Regions from separate parts of the Vibrio sp. YT-19(2023) genome, predicted to be linked through region 1. Evidence: predicted binding sites of a transcription regulator. Region 1 holds the regulator's gene; the other holds the start of a gene.
The links. The regulator MetJ, encoded in region 1, represses methionine synthesis genes. The targets are predictions, from matches to a motif close to TTAGACNTNTANANGTCTAA.

Region 1 (7,149 bases):
CGAGATTATGTGTCTAGAGATCTCTTCCAAGATATTCTTGAAGATGAAGAAGAACATGTTGATTGGCTAGAGACGCAACTTGGCTTGATTGAAATGTCTGGTATTGAGAATTATCTCCAAGCGCAATACGTGGACGAAGAGTAACGATACTTTCTGAGTTTGCATACTCCAATAATAGTAAGAAGAAAGAGCACCTGACTCGAAAATCAGGTGCTTAACCCCGTTATCTGGTCTAATCTCTTTTATTATCGGCTTTTTAAGGATATTGCTCGCAATCTTGCCTATGAAGTTTGATTTCTATCCGATAGAATTTATGCCCCCTTACCTAAAAATAAAAAAGAGAAACGTCCATGTCTGAAGACAACCACCAAGCAGCCACTCCAGAAGAAGAACATCGCCAAAAAGCATTGGATTACCATGCTTATCCAACTCCAGGAAAGATTGCTGTCGAACTGACAAAGCCTGCGGAAACGGCGGGTGATCTTGCCCTTGCTTACAGCCCTGGTGTTGCAGAGCCAGTGCGTGAAATCGCACAAAACCCGGATAACGTGTACAAGTACACTGCAAAAGGGAACATGGTTGCTGTTATTTCTAACGGTACCGCTATTCTAGGTCTAGGTAACCTAGGTCCACTTGCATCTAAGCCAGTGATGGAAGGTAAAGCGTTACTGTTTAAGCGTTTCGCAGGTCTTGACTCTATTGATATTGAAGTTAAGCACCGCACGATCGATGAATTTGTTGATACTGTTGCGAGCATTGCAGACACTTTTGGCGGTATCAACCTTGAAGATATTAAAGCACCAGACTGTTTTGAGATTGAAAAGCGTCTGATTGAACGTTGTGATGTACCAGTATTCCACGATGATCAACATGGTACTGCTATTGTAACGGCAGCGGGTATGCTGAATGCAATCGAACTTCAAGGTAAGAAACTTGAAGATTCAACAATTGTTTGTCTTGGCGCTGGCGCTGCCGCTGTAGCTTGTATGGAGCTTCTGATCAAATGCGGCGCAATGCGCGAAAAAATCTACATGCTAGATCGCAAAGGTGTGATTCACACTCGTCGTGATGATCTTAATGAATATAAGCAGCTATTTGCGAACAATACAGATAAGCGCACACTAGAAGACGTGATTGAAGGTGCAGATCTGTTCCTAGGTGTATCTGGTCCAAACCTATTGCCAGCGGAAGCGTTGAAGTTGATGGCAGATAAGCCAATCGTATTCGCATGTTCTAACCCGGATCCTGAAATCAAGCCGGAACTTGCTCACGCAGTTCGTGATGACTTGATCATGGGTACTGGCCGTAGTGATTATCCTAACCAAGTTAACAACGTATTGTGTTTCCCATTCATTTTCCGCGGTGCTCTTGATGTGCGTGCAAGTGAAATCAATGATGAAATGAAACTTGCAGCCGTTGAGGCGATTCGTGAGCTAGCAAAAGAGCCTGTACCTGAAGCCGTATTGAAGGCTGCAGGTGTTGATAAGCTAGAGTTTGGTGCGGACTATATTATTCCAAAACCAATGGATTCACGTTTGCTACCACGTGTTGCAAAAGCGGTTGCTCAGGCGGCGGTTAATTCAGGTGTAGCTCGTATCGAGATGCCTGAAAACTACATGGCAGAGTAATATATCTTTCAGATGTGATACACAAAAATGGGACGCTATTGCGTCCCATTTTTTATGTCATTCATTTGGCTCGAGGCAAGAGTCATTACCTGAAACCTCTTATCAGGCTTTTTTTATTCTTCGTCGAATGACTCAAATTCGATGCCCATTTCCGTCATCAGCGCTTTTACTTCTGTTGGAATATCATCAGGACGGTCTTTACGAAGGTCTTCATCTGTCGGAAGTGGCTGACCTGTGTACGCGTGCAAAAATGCCTCGCATAGCAATTCGCTATTGGTTGCATGGCGTAAGTTATTGATCTGACGGCGAGTACGCTCATCAGTTAGCACCTTTAAAACTTTTAGCGGGATAGAGACGGTAATTTTTTTTACTTGTTCGCTTTTTTTGCCGTGCTCTGCATATGGGCTAATGTATTCGCCATTCCAGTCAGCCATTGCACACCTTCATTTATGTAATCGGTTAAAAATAATTTAGGTGCTGATTTTAGCTGCATTTACCGCCATAAGCAAAGACATATAGACGTCTAGAAGTGTTGACGTCTCATTTTTTGACGAGTAAAGTGAACATAACAGCAAAGGAAGCGTGTTGATCACTTTATGTTACTCATTAGATATAGCGCATTCCTATTTAGAAGTCATTACCCGTGAAAGGATACACCCATGAGCACTCGCAAACCTGCGACCATTGCAGTACGCACTGGTATTGAATCAGACAGCCAATATCATGCTGTCGTTCCACCTATTTATCTTTCCACTAACTATGGTTTTCCTGCTTTTGGTGAAGTGCCCAAGTATGATTACACACGATCTGGTAATCCAAACCGCGGACTGTTGGAAAGTGCGCTATCTGAACTTGAGTCTGGAAAAGGAGCGGTTGTTACTAACTGCGGTACGTCGGCATTAAATTTATGGGTTTCCGCTTTTCTCGGCCCAGATGATCTCATTATTGCTCCTCACGATTGTTATGGCGGCACCTATCGTCTTTTTAATACCCGAGCTAGCAAAGGCGATTTTAAGGTTCAGTTTGTCGATCAATCAGACGAACAGGCTTTAGATGCTGCATTGGCACAAAAACCAAAACTCATTTTGCTAGAAACTCCGTCAAATCCTCTGGTTCGCGTAGTGGATATTGCAGCTACTTGTGAAAAAGCGAAACAAATCGGCGCGTTAGTTGCGGTGGACAATACCTTTTTGACACCCGTGTACCAAAAACCTTTAGAGCTAGGTGCGGATTTTGTTATCCACTCCACAACAAAGTACATCAACGGTCATTCGGACGTAATTGGTGGAGTAATCATCACCAACACAGAGGCGCATGCAGAAGAGCTTGCATGGTGGGGCAATTGTATTGGTGCAACGGGCACACCTTTCGATAGTTATATGACGCTGCGAGGTATTCGTACGCTTGGTGCTCGTATGCGAGTACATGAGGAGAGCTCACAGCAGGTACTGGCTTACCTACAGAAACAAGCGTTAGTTAAAACTATCTATCATCCAAGCCTGCTGGAACATCCAGGTCATGACATCGCTAAAAAGCAGCAAACGGGCTTTGGCTCTATGTTGAGTTTTGAGTTTGCTGGTTCGTTTGAACAGTTAAAGGTGTTTGTGAAAGAGCTCCAACTGTTTTCATTAGCAGAGTCATTAGGTGGTGTAGAAAGTTTGATTTGCCACCCAGCATCCATGACGCACCGTGCAATGGGTGAGGAGGCGTTGGCGGAGGCTGGGGTCTCTCATCAACTATTGCGTTTGTCTGTCGGTTTGGAAGATGCACAAGACCTCATCACAGATTTAGAACAAGCGTTCGCTAAAGCTACCCAGTAATAGGAGACGATAACAATGACTGTACAACGTCAGCTGCATAAGTTTGGTGGCAGTAGCTTAGCAAACCCAGAATGCTACTTACGCGTTGTGGGTATTCTCAAGGAGTATTCGACAGAAAATGATCTGGTGGTCGTCTCTGCTGCAGGAAAAACCACTAACCGCTTGATTGAGTTTTTGGAAGGGTTAAATAAAGATGGCCGAATTGCGCATGAAGCGCTTCAAAGCTTAAGACAGTTTCAAACTGAGCTAATAGAAAGCTTGTTGGAGAGTGAAGCAAAAGAAGAGCTGTTAGCTTTATTACATGATGAGTTCAGTACTCTCTCGGAGCTGACTGCACCACTCACTAATGCGCAAAAAGCCGCGGTACTGGGGCACGGAGAAGTATGGTCTGCTCGCCTATTGGCCGCGTTATTATCTCAACGTTCTATCCCTGCGGTTGCACAAGATGCACGAGCGTTTTTACGTGCAGAAGCGGGAACTCAACCAGAGGTTGATCGCGCTCGTTCATACCCTTTAATTAAAGAGATCCTCGCGCAGCATAACCATAAACGTGTGGTAATTACTGGCTTTATGGCTCAGAACGAGGCAGGAGAAACCATTCTACTTGGTCGTAACGGCTCTGACTATTCTGCAACGGTCATAGGCGCGCTTGCTGAAGTCAGTACTGTCACGATTTGGAGTGATGTTGCTGGTGTCTATAGTGCCGATCCACGTTTGGTGTCTGATGCTTGTTTATTACCGTTACTTCGATTGGATGAAGCCAGTGAACTTGCTCGCTTAGCTGCCCCAGTGCTACACAGTCGTACGCTTCAGCCTGTGGCGCAAAGTACCATGGACCTTAATCTCAAGTGTAGCTATCTGCCAGAGTCGGGTTCTACTCGTATTGAGCGTGTATTGGCATCTGGTCGTGGCGCTAAAATTATTACTTCACTGGATGATGTTTTATTGGTGCAGTTGTCTTTCATGCATGGGCACGACTTCGAAAAAACACAGAGTGATGTATTACAAGCGTTGCAGCGCGCGCAATTAGAGCCATTGGCATTTGAAGCTCAATCCGATCAGCATACGCTACGCTTGGCTTACACCGCAGAAATCGCCGGTGGTGCATTGAAACACTTGCAAGAGCTTGCGGTAGAGGCAGAAATTAAGCTAAAAGAAGGTTACTCGCTCTTAGCTGCGGTAGGTGCAGGCGTTACGAAAAACGCCAATCATTGCTTTGGCTTTTATCAAAAGCTAAAGCACTCTCCGGTAGAATTTATCTCTGAAACAGACTCAGGGCTGAGCCTAGTCGCTGTTTTGCGCCGTACTGATACCGAGGCGTTGGTTCAAACGATTCATAGCCAGTTGTTCCAAGCGCAAAAACGCGTGGCAGTGGCTTTATGTGGCAAGGGTAATATTGGTTCTAGTTGGTTAAATTTATTTGCGACGCAAAAAAGTGAGCTCGAAAAACGTCATGGTATGAGCTTTGATCTTGTCGCGGTTGTGGATAGCCAAACCTATTGGTTCGATGAGCAAGGTATTGAGGCGGCGAGTGTTGCTGAACGATTTGATGATGAAAGCATAGCAAACAATGGGGATTGGCTGGCACGTTTGGGAGCGCTTAAAAGCTATGATGAAGCCGTCGTGCTTGATGTTACCGCGAGTAAAGAGTTAGCTCAGCGCTACGTAGAAATCGCACAGCAAGGCATTCATTTGATTTCCGCTAACAAAGTGGCCGGTTCCGCAGATAGTCAGTACTACCATCAGGTTCAAGATGCATTCGCTAAAATTGGTCGTCATTGGCTATACAACGCAACGGTTGGTGCTGGGTTACCGATAAACCATACCGTGCGAGATCTTCGTGAAAGTGGGGATGAAATCGTCGCTCTATCGGGGATTTTCTCGGGGACGTTATCATGGCTGTTCCAACAGTTTGATGGTTCTGTGCCATTTAATGATTTAGTCGATCTTGCTTGGCAGCAAGGGTTAACCGAACCTGACCCTCGTTCTGATTTAGATGGCTCCGATGTAATGCGTAAGTTAGTCATCTTGGCTCGAGAGTCGGGCCTAGATATAGAACCAGACAGCGTTAAAGTTGAGTCTTTGGTGCCAGAAGAATTAAGAGAACTGAGCTTAGATGATTTCTTCGATAATGGAGCGTTGTTGAGTGAAATACTTCAAGAGCGTCTGACAAAAGCACAGAGAAACGATCAAGTGCTTCGCTATGTGGCGCGTTTAGAAAAAAATGGTAAAGCAACGGTGGGAGTCGAAGCGTTATCTCGTGAGCACGCGCTCGCCAACTTATTGCCATGCGATAACATTTTTGCCATAGAGAGCAAGTGGTACAAAGATAACCCTCTGGTCATTCGAGGACCAGGCGCAGGCAGAGAAGTGACAGCCGGCGCTATTCAATCCGACCTCAACCGATTGGCTGGTTTATTTTAAAGTTGCGATTGACCTAAAAACCCTGGAATTAATCCAGGGTTTTTTATTCCCCTATCAGTGCCATACTGAAGTCATAACCCGTGCAAAATGGTGAGATGATGCTCAAGTAGAAACTTGAACTATCTTCATTATTAACGTGAGAAAAATTCATAATTACAAGGTTGACATTAAATCGTATTCAATACATTCTGTAGACATATAGACGTCTAAACGTCGATTTTAAGGATTTGTTTTCGTGGCGGAGTGCCGCAGGGAGAGTAAGATGGGATATACGCACGCAGGCCATATCGACGCCTTGAACCAGAATATTGCTGAGTTATCAGATAACATCAATGTATCGTTTGAGTTTTTTCCGCCAAGCAGCGCTAAGATGGAAGAAACACTTTGGAATTCAGTGCACCGTCTTAAAACGCTTCAACCTAAATTTGTTTCTGTGACTTACGGTGCGAACTCCGGCGAGCGTGACAGAACACACTCCATCATTAAAGAAATTAAAGCCACAACCGGATTGGTTGCCGCTCCCCATCTCACTTGTATTGATGCGACTCGTGAAGAGTTGATTAATATTGCCGATGATTATTGGAACAATGGTATTGAAAATATCGTCGCTCTGCGTGGTGATATTCCTCCAGGTGGCGGTGCGCCTGATATGTATGCCTCGGATTTGGTTGAGCTGCTGAAATCACGCCACGATTTCGATATCTCCGTTGCTGCATTCCCTGAGGTTCACCCTGAAGCTAAAAGCGCTCAGTCTGACTTATTGAACCTAAAACGTAAGGTAGATGCAGGTGCAAACCGTGCTATTACTCAGTTCTTTTTTGACGTTGAGTCTTACCTGCGATTCCGTGACCGTTGTGTCGCAGCAGGAATTGACGTAGAAATTGTGCCAGGAATTTTGCCTGTATCGAACTTTAAGCAAGCGTCTCGCTTTGCGGCACAGAACAACGTGAAAGTACCAGGATGGATGAGCAAACAATTCGATGGTTTGGATGATGATCCGGTGACTCGCCAGCTTGTAGGAGCTAGCCAAGCTATTGATATGGTGCGTGTACTGAGTCGTGAAGGGGTTAAGGACTTTCACTTCTACACACTAAACCGTGCAGAGATGACTTACGCGTTATGCCATACGTTGGGTGTTCGTCCTCGCGCAGTAGTCGGTGCGTAAATCTGGTTTCAAAAAGATAAAAGGCTTGCCAAGTGGCAAGCCTTTTTCGTTTTCAGCCCTAAACCACCTACTTCAGTAGGTGGTTATCATCCGCTTCGGCTTTGCCTGTAAA
Region 2 (7,852 bases), on a different contig from region 1:
GCTTTTCTTCATCTCATTGCTGTATGATTTTATTCAGTGAGTGACTCTTCTAACGCTTTTAAGCACAGCGCAACGTTTTCAGATCGAGCGCCGTAACCCATTAAGCCAATACGCCACGCTTTACCAGCTAATGCCCCAAGGCCTGCACCAATTTCTAGGTTATAGGTTTCTAGCAAGTGAGCACTAACTTTTGCTTCATCAATTCCTTCAGGCACGTAAATCGCATTTAATTGTGGCAACCGATGGGCTTCGTCCACAACAAATTTAAAGCCTAACTTTTGTAAGCCATTTTTGAGTTTTTCATGCATCAGTTGGTGACGAGCCCAAGCGTTTTCTAATCCTTCATTTTTCAGTATCAATAAAGCTTCATGAAGCGCATACAAGCTATTAACTGGCGCCGTATGATGGTAACTACGCTTGCCTTCTCCACTCCAATACCCCAAAACTAAACTCTGATCGAGGAACCAACTCTGTACTGGTGTTGTTCTTGCTTGAATCTTTTCAATCGCGGCAGTAGAAAACGTCACTGGTGAGAGCCCTGGTACACATGACAAACATTTTTGACTGCCAGAGTAAACCGCATCCAGTTGCCATTCATCCACTTTTAACGGCACACCACCAAGCGATGTCACCGCATCAACAATAGATAATGCATTATGCTGTTTCGCCAGCTTACCCAATGCTTGAGCATCACTGACTGCACCAGTTGAGGTTTCCGCATGCACAAAAGCAAGAATTTTTGTATCTGGGTGCTGTTCGAGTGCTTGCTCGACTTTATCAATGGAAACAGGCGTCCCCCATTCATCATCGACGATAACAACTTCGCCACCAGCACGGACGACATTTTCGCGCATGCGTTCACCAAATACACCGTTACGGCAGACGATCACTTTGTCGCCTTTCTCGATCAAGTTTACAAAGCAGGTTTCCATCCCTGCGCTACCAGGCGCTGAAACCGCAATAGTGAACTCATTGTCAGTTTGAAAGGCATACTTCAATAGCTGCTTGAGCTCATCCATCATACCGATAAACAGAGGATCAAGGTGACCTACCGTAGGACGGCTTAGTGCTTGTAACACTTGAGGATAAATATCAGAAGGACCAGGTCCCATTAAAATACGGTGAGGCGGAATAAAGCTTTGGATCGACATGTCAGCTCCTTGATTATCTTTTATCCTGAGCATTCTAAAAGTTCTATTCAATAACATGGCTCAGGTGTAGGGTTCTTCACCCTAATAGATTTTTCCTCTATCAGCAATTAGCCGTAAGTATGGAGGTCAAACCAGTGTCACAAAATCGTTAATAAAAAACACCATAAAGGTTGAAATATTGATTGACATTAAGGCCTCAAAACCGTTCAATGTTTGAGCTTTATGTAGAAGAGGAGCGCTACCCAGGTAGATGATTTGTGGAACCGCAATTCCAACACCAATCATTGAGGGGGAGTAGTGCCGAGGTAAGTCAAAGTTGCAGGATTTGACTTGTCGGTTGAATTGGGCTGAATCCCATCAACTGTCATCAGCGCAGTCTGATGAAGGGCTTCTGAGGGTAAATTTTTCAAATAGCATTCTAAATACCTCTCTTTTTGCTCTGTTCCTTTTCTCACTAAACATTGGATGTACAATTTTTTAGGAAGTCGTGGGAGAACGCAGTGAGCGCATTTAACGTAGCTAAATTCGGTGGAACCAGTGTTGCCAACTTTGAGGCAATGAGTCGTTGCGCCACCATTATCGAAAACAATCCAAATACTCGCCTGGTCGTGAGCAGCGCTTGCTCTGGCGTCACCAACCTATTGGTAGAACTCGCCAACGGCGTTCAGGATCAAACGCACCGTACTGAGCTGCTGCAAAATCTGGCCAACATTCATGACGCCATTTTAACTCAGCTCGAAGACAGCACGAAAACTGCTGCCGAGGTGTATGGCATATTAGATACCGTAACCAGCCTGGCCGAGGCTGCATCTATCCAAGCTAGTGCGAAGTTAACCGATCATTTAGTCGCATGTGGTGAACTCATGTCGACGCACATTCTAACTCAGTTAATGTGTGAGCGAGGCATTCAAGCAGTGCGCTTTGATATCCGCGATGTGCTGCGTACTGATGACAACTTTGGTCGCGCGGAGCCAAACATTGAAGCAATTTCGACGCTTGCGCAAGATAAACTCGTACCACTTTGCCAACAATCCGTTGTTGTTACTCAAGGCTTCATAGGATCTGACGAAGCCGGTAATACAACAACATTAGGTCGAGGGGGCAGCGATTACAGCGCCGCCTTAATTGCTGAGAGCGTTAAAGCGGCAGGGCTAGAAATCTGGACTGATGTTCCGGGTATCTACACAACAGACCCGCGAATTGCACCAAAAGCCTCACCAATTCCCGAGATCAGCTTTAGTGAAGCTTCAGAAATGGCTAACTTTGGCGCTAAAATCCTTCACCCTTCTACGCTAGTACCTGCATTGCGCCACGACATTCCGGTATTTGTGGGGTCATCGAAAGAGCCTGAAAAAGGGGGAACTTGGATTCGCCACCAAGTCGAAAGCTCACCGTTATTCCGTGCGCTAGCTTTGCGTTGTAACCAAACCATGGTAACGCTACGCAGCGCCAATATGTTCCACGCATACGGCTTCTTAGCAAAGGTCTTTGAGATCCTTGCAAAGCATAAGATATCTGTCGATTTGATCACAACATCTGAAATCAGTGTATCGTTAACACTTGATCAAACCGATACATCCGGCGGCGCGCCGCAGCTGCCGCAAGCTGTACGAGAAGAGTTAGAAGAGTTATGTAAGGTAGAAGTTGAACGTGACCTATGCCTCGTTGCTCTCATTGGTAACAACATGAGTGAGAGTAAAGGCTACGCGAAACAGGTTTTTGGCACGCTAGAAGATTTTAACCTACGCATGATTTGTTATGGCGCTAGCCCTCACAACTTATGCTTCTTGCTCCATGAATCAGTATCGAAACAAGCCATACAAAAACTCCACACTGAGTTGTTTGAGAAGTAAGTTCAACTCAATAAAACAAAGGGCTGCGTATCTGCAGCCCTTTGTCGTTTCATTAGTTGTTACATTTGGACGAGGTAAACATCAATTTAACCGTTAATGTTTGGCCCTAACCATTTTTCAGCCTCGATCCTATCCCACCCCTTACGATCGGCGTAACTCTCTAGCTGATCTTCTTGGATCTGTGCGATCGCAAAGTAACGTGAGTCAGGATGAGAGAAATACCAACCAGAGACTGACGCGCCCGGATACATTGCATAGCTGGAGGTTAGAGTCATGCCAATATTCTCTTCCACATTAAGTAGCTCCCAAAGCGGTCCTTTTTCAGTATGCTCAGGGCACGCTGGATAACCTGGTGCAGGGCGAATACCTTGGTATTTTTCACGAATGAGATCATCGTTAGATAAATCTTCATCCGCAGCATAACCCCAAATTTCTTTACGGACACGCTCATGCAAATACTCAGCAAACGCTTCGGCTAGGCGATCCGCCACCGCTTGAATCATAATTGCGTTGTAATCATCTCCCTGTGCTTTGTATTCATCAGCAAGCTCTCGTTCACCAATACCACCAGTGACAGCAAATGCCCCTATCCAATCATGTTTACCCGACTCTTTAGGTGCGATGTAGTCGGATAAACAATAGTTGAATCCTTTTGGTTTCTCGGTCTGTTGTCGCAAGTTACGTAATACTTTCACAACGTCGGTACGAGTTTCATCAGCATAAACTTCAATGTCGTCCCCCACGCTCGCAGCAGGGAATAAGCCACACATTCCACGCGCTTTTAACAGGCCTTCTCGCTCAACTCGATCAAGTAACTCGTTGGCATCTTCGAATAAACGTTTTGCTTCTTCACCAACTTCTTCATGTTGGAAAATTGTTGGATACTTACCCACAAGTGACCAAGTCATAAAGAATGGTGTCCAATCGATGTATTGACGTAATATAGCCACATCAAAATCATCGAAGATATGAATGCCAGGCTTAACAGGCACTGGAGGAGTATAAGCTTCCCAATCGATCGCAACTTTATTCGCTCGAGCCGCTTCTAATGTCACTGGTTTGGTTCTCGGTTTCTTTCGATTATGTTGATCACGTACTCGTTCGTAATCAGCTTGAAGTTTTTCAACAAATTCAGGGCGACGTTCATCTGACAGAAGAGAAGTACATACGCCCACTGCACGTGAGGCGTTGTTCACGTAAACCACTGGATGCTTGTAATTTTGCTCAATCTTAACTGCTGTATGGGCTTTTGACGTTGTTGCGCCACCGATGAGAAGAGGTAAGTTAAAGTCGAGACGCTCCATCTCTTTTGCAACATGCACCATTTCGTCTAATGAAGGCGTGATCAACCCTGATAAACCAATAATATCGACGTTTTCTTCTTGCGCTACTTTTAAGATCTTTTCGCAAGGAACCATGACACCAAGATCGATAATTTCGTAGTTATTGCACTGCAATACAACGCCAACGATATTTTTCCCGATATCATGTACATCACCTTTGACCGTCGCTAGCAAAATCTTACCGTTTGTTTGTCCCACCTGCTTTTCTGCATTGATGTAGGGCTCCAGATGCGCGACTGCTTGCTTCATCACTCGTGCAGATTTTACGACCTGAGGAAGGAACATTTTACCTTCACCAAACAAGTCTCCGACGACGTTCATCCCATCCATTAGTGGGCCTTCAATCACCTCTAATGGCTTTGAAGCGTTGACACGAGCCTCTTCGGTATCATCAACGATGAACTCAGTTATTCCTTTCACTAACGCGTGCTCTAAGCGCTTTTCAACAGGCCAAGTTCTCCACTCAAGTGCAGAGGCATCCTCCTCTTTACCTACCCCTTTGCCTGCATATTCCGCCGCGATATCTAACAATCTCTCAGTGGCGTCATCACGACGGTTAAGAACGACATCTTCCACAGCCTCACGCAATTTTTCAGGCACGTTATCGTAGATTTCTAACTGACCCGCATTCACAATCCCCATATCCATACCATTTTTAAAACAGTGGTAGAGGAACACCGCGTGAATCGCTTCACGTACATAGTTATTGCCACGGAAAGAGAATGAGACGTTAGAAACACCACCCGAGATCATCGCATGTGGTAAATCACGTTTGATATCGCCAACGGCTTCAATGAAATCCACCGCATAGTTATTATGCTCCTCGATCCCCGTAGCAATGGCAAAAATGTTTGGGTCAAAAATGATGTCTTCTGGTGGAAAGCCCACTTCATCAACAAGAATTCGGTAAGCGTTGGTACAAATTTCTACTTTGCGCTCACGTGTATCTGCTTGCCCAATCTCATCAAACGCCATCACAATCACAGCCGCACCGTAACGGCGGATCAACTTAGCTTGTTCAACGAATTTCTCTTTGCCTTCTTTGAGAGAGATCGAGTTAACAATGCCTTTGCCTTGGATGCACTTAAGACCGGCTTCAATAACCTCCCACTTGGAAGAGTCAACCATGATTGGTACTTTTGAGATTTCAGGTTCTGACGCACAAAGGTTTAAAAAGCGAACCATACAAGCTTGTGCATCCAACATGCCTTCATCCATGTTGATATCGATAATTTGAGCGCCATTTTCAACTTGTTGACGAGCCACATCGAGCGCTTCATCGTACAGCTCTTCTTTAATCAAGCGCTTAAAACGCGCAGAACCGGTTACATTCGTACGCTCACCGACATTGATAAATAAAGAGTCTTTATCAATCGCGAGTGGCTCTAAGCCAGACAAGCGACAAGCAACGGGAAGTTCAGGTAATTGACGAGGGGCGATATTTTCAACCGCGAGTGCCATTTGGCGAATGTGCTCAGGAGTTGTACCACAACACCCACCAATCAAGTTTAAAAAGCCACTTTGAGCCCACTCTTTAACATGCTTAGCCATATCTTCTGGCGACAAATCGTATTCGCCGAATGCATTCGGAAGCCCAGCATTTGGGTGAGCGGAAACAAAAGATTCTGATATACGAGAGAGCTCTTCAACATAAGGACGCAGCTCATCTGGACCAAGTGCACAGTTCAAACCAAACGAAATCGGTTTAACATGACGTAATGAGTTGTAAAACGCTTCTGTGGTTTGACCGGATAATGTCCGACCGGAAGCATCAGTAATAGTCCCCGAGATCATCACAGGTAACTCAATACCCATCTCTTCAAACACACTTTCAACAGCAAATGAACAAGCCTTAGCGTTAAGCGTATCGAAGATGGTCTCGATAAGAATAAGGTCTGAACCACCTTTAATAAGCGCTCGAGTCGATTCAGAGTAAGCCTCAACTAACTCGTCGAAAGAAACATTTCGATATCCGGGGTCATTTACATCAGGAGAAATAGAACAAGTTCGGTTTGTTGGCCCTAAAACCCCTGCGACATAACGTGGTTTATCGGGTGTTTTTGCGGTCCATTCGTCTGCAACTTCACGTGCAAGCTTGGCAGCTGCAAAGTTAATTTCTTCACTTAGGCTTTCCATCTCGTAGTCAGCCATCGCAATGGTTGTTGCGTTAAAAGTGTTGGTCTCAAGAATATCTGCACCCGCTTCTAAATATGCAGCGTGAATTTCCTTGATAAGTTGAGGCTGACTTAGAACCAACAGGTCGTTGTTACCTTTTAGATCACAATGCCAATCCGCAAAGCGCGTTCCTCGATAGTCTTGCTCTTCAAGTTTGTACCCTTGAATCATGGTTCCCATACCACCATCAATCAAAAGAATACGTTGCTTCAATTGAGCTTCAATCTGTTGTCTTACGTTACTTCCCACAGTACAGCCTCATTCCTTTAGTTATCTTTCCATCCTATCACACAAACTTCAGGAGTCTAGACGTCTAAACGTGGAATTAATGATTATTTTATCTCCTTCTTAACTTACAAAATAATCACGAAAAAATGTTTGCTATTTAAGCAGCATCAGCCGAGAATTCCATTCATAAAATGTTACAAATAGAGAGCTCTATGTCGGTCTATCATACTTTATGTTTTCTATCCGCAGCTGCGATGCTAATTGCTTTTGTAAACAGCAAGATAGGAAAGATGCAAACCACCATTGCGATTACCGCAGGTTCAATGGTGCTTTCACTTCTAATCTTAATTGCGGGTCAAAACAACTGGTTCCATCTCACCGAAATTGCGACGGAGACGGTCACAAGGATTAACTTCGAAGATTTCTTGCTCAAAGGCATTCTTGGCTTCTTACTATTTGCTGGTGGACTAGGCATCAAACTCCCGAACCTTAAAGATCAAAAGTGGGAGATCACTGTTTTAGCCCTTGGAGCCACACTGTTTTCCACGTTCTTTATTGGATTTGCACTGTATGGGTTTTGTCAGTTAATTGGCATCCAATTTGATTTGGTCTACTGCTTACTATTTGGTGCTCTAATATCGCCAACTGACCCAATCGCTGTATTGGCTATTGTGAAAAAACTAGATGCTCCTAAACGTATCTCCACTCAGATTGAAGGAGAATCGCTCTTCAATGATGGCTTCGGTTTGGTTATCTTCGTCACTCTATTTACGATTGCATTTGGCACTGAGGCACCAACTGTAGGTAGTGTCACCTTGCTCTTCATCCAAGAAGCTATCGGTGGTATCACATATGGTTTCGTCCTCGGTTTGCTATTCCACTACTTGATCAGTGCCACCGATGATCACTCAATGGAATTGTTACTTACCATTGGTGTCCCAACAGCAGGTTACGCATTTGCTGAATACATCCATGTATCAGGCCCACTCGCGATGGTTGTATCCGGTATTATGATTGGCAACTGGACACGCTTTATTGGCTTTTCAAAAGAGAGTGAAGATCACCTTGACCATTTTTGGGAGCTTGTTGATGAGTTCTTGAA

Region 2: the regulator MetJ is predicted to act here: its motif matches at 6,820-6,839, upstream of metH (methionine synthase).

The regions. Positions count from the first base shown of each region.
Region 1 is NZ_JAWOQN010000063.1:14-7,162, reverse strand. Features, by position in the region: gene bfr (bacterioferritin) at 1-144, shown strand, start outside; gene R7E78_RS23545 (malic enzyme-like NAD(P)-binding protein) at 351-1,628, shown strand; gene metJ (met regulon transcriptional regulator MetJ) at 1,742-2,062, opposite strand; gene R7E78_RS23535 (O-succinylhomoserine (thiol)-lyase) at 2,288-3,448, shown strand; gene R7E78_RS23530 (bifunctional aspartate kinase/homoserine dehydrogenase II) at 3,464-5,872, shown strand; gene metF (methylenetetrahydrofolate reductase) at 6,135-7,037, shown strand.
Region 2 is NZ_JAWOQN010000043.1:1,270-9,121, reverse strand. Features, by position in the region: gene R7E78_RS21690 (pyridoxal-phosphate-dependent aminotransferase family protein) at 30-1,151, opposite strand; lysine riboswitch at 1,372-1,550, shown strand; gene lysC (lysine-sensitive aspartokinase 3) at 1,652-3,004, shown strand; gene metH (methionine synthase) at 3,091-6,771, opposite strand; gene R7E78_RS21675 (cation:proton antiporter) at 6,963-7,852, shown strand, end outside.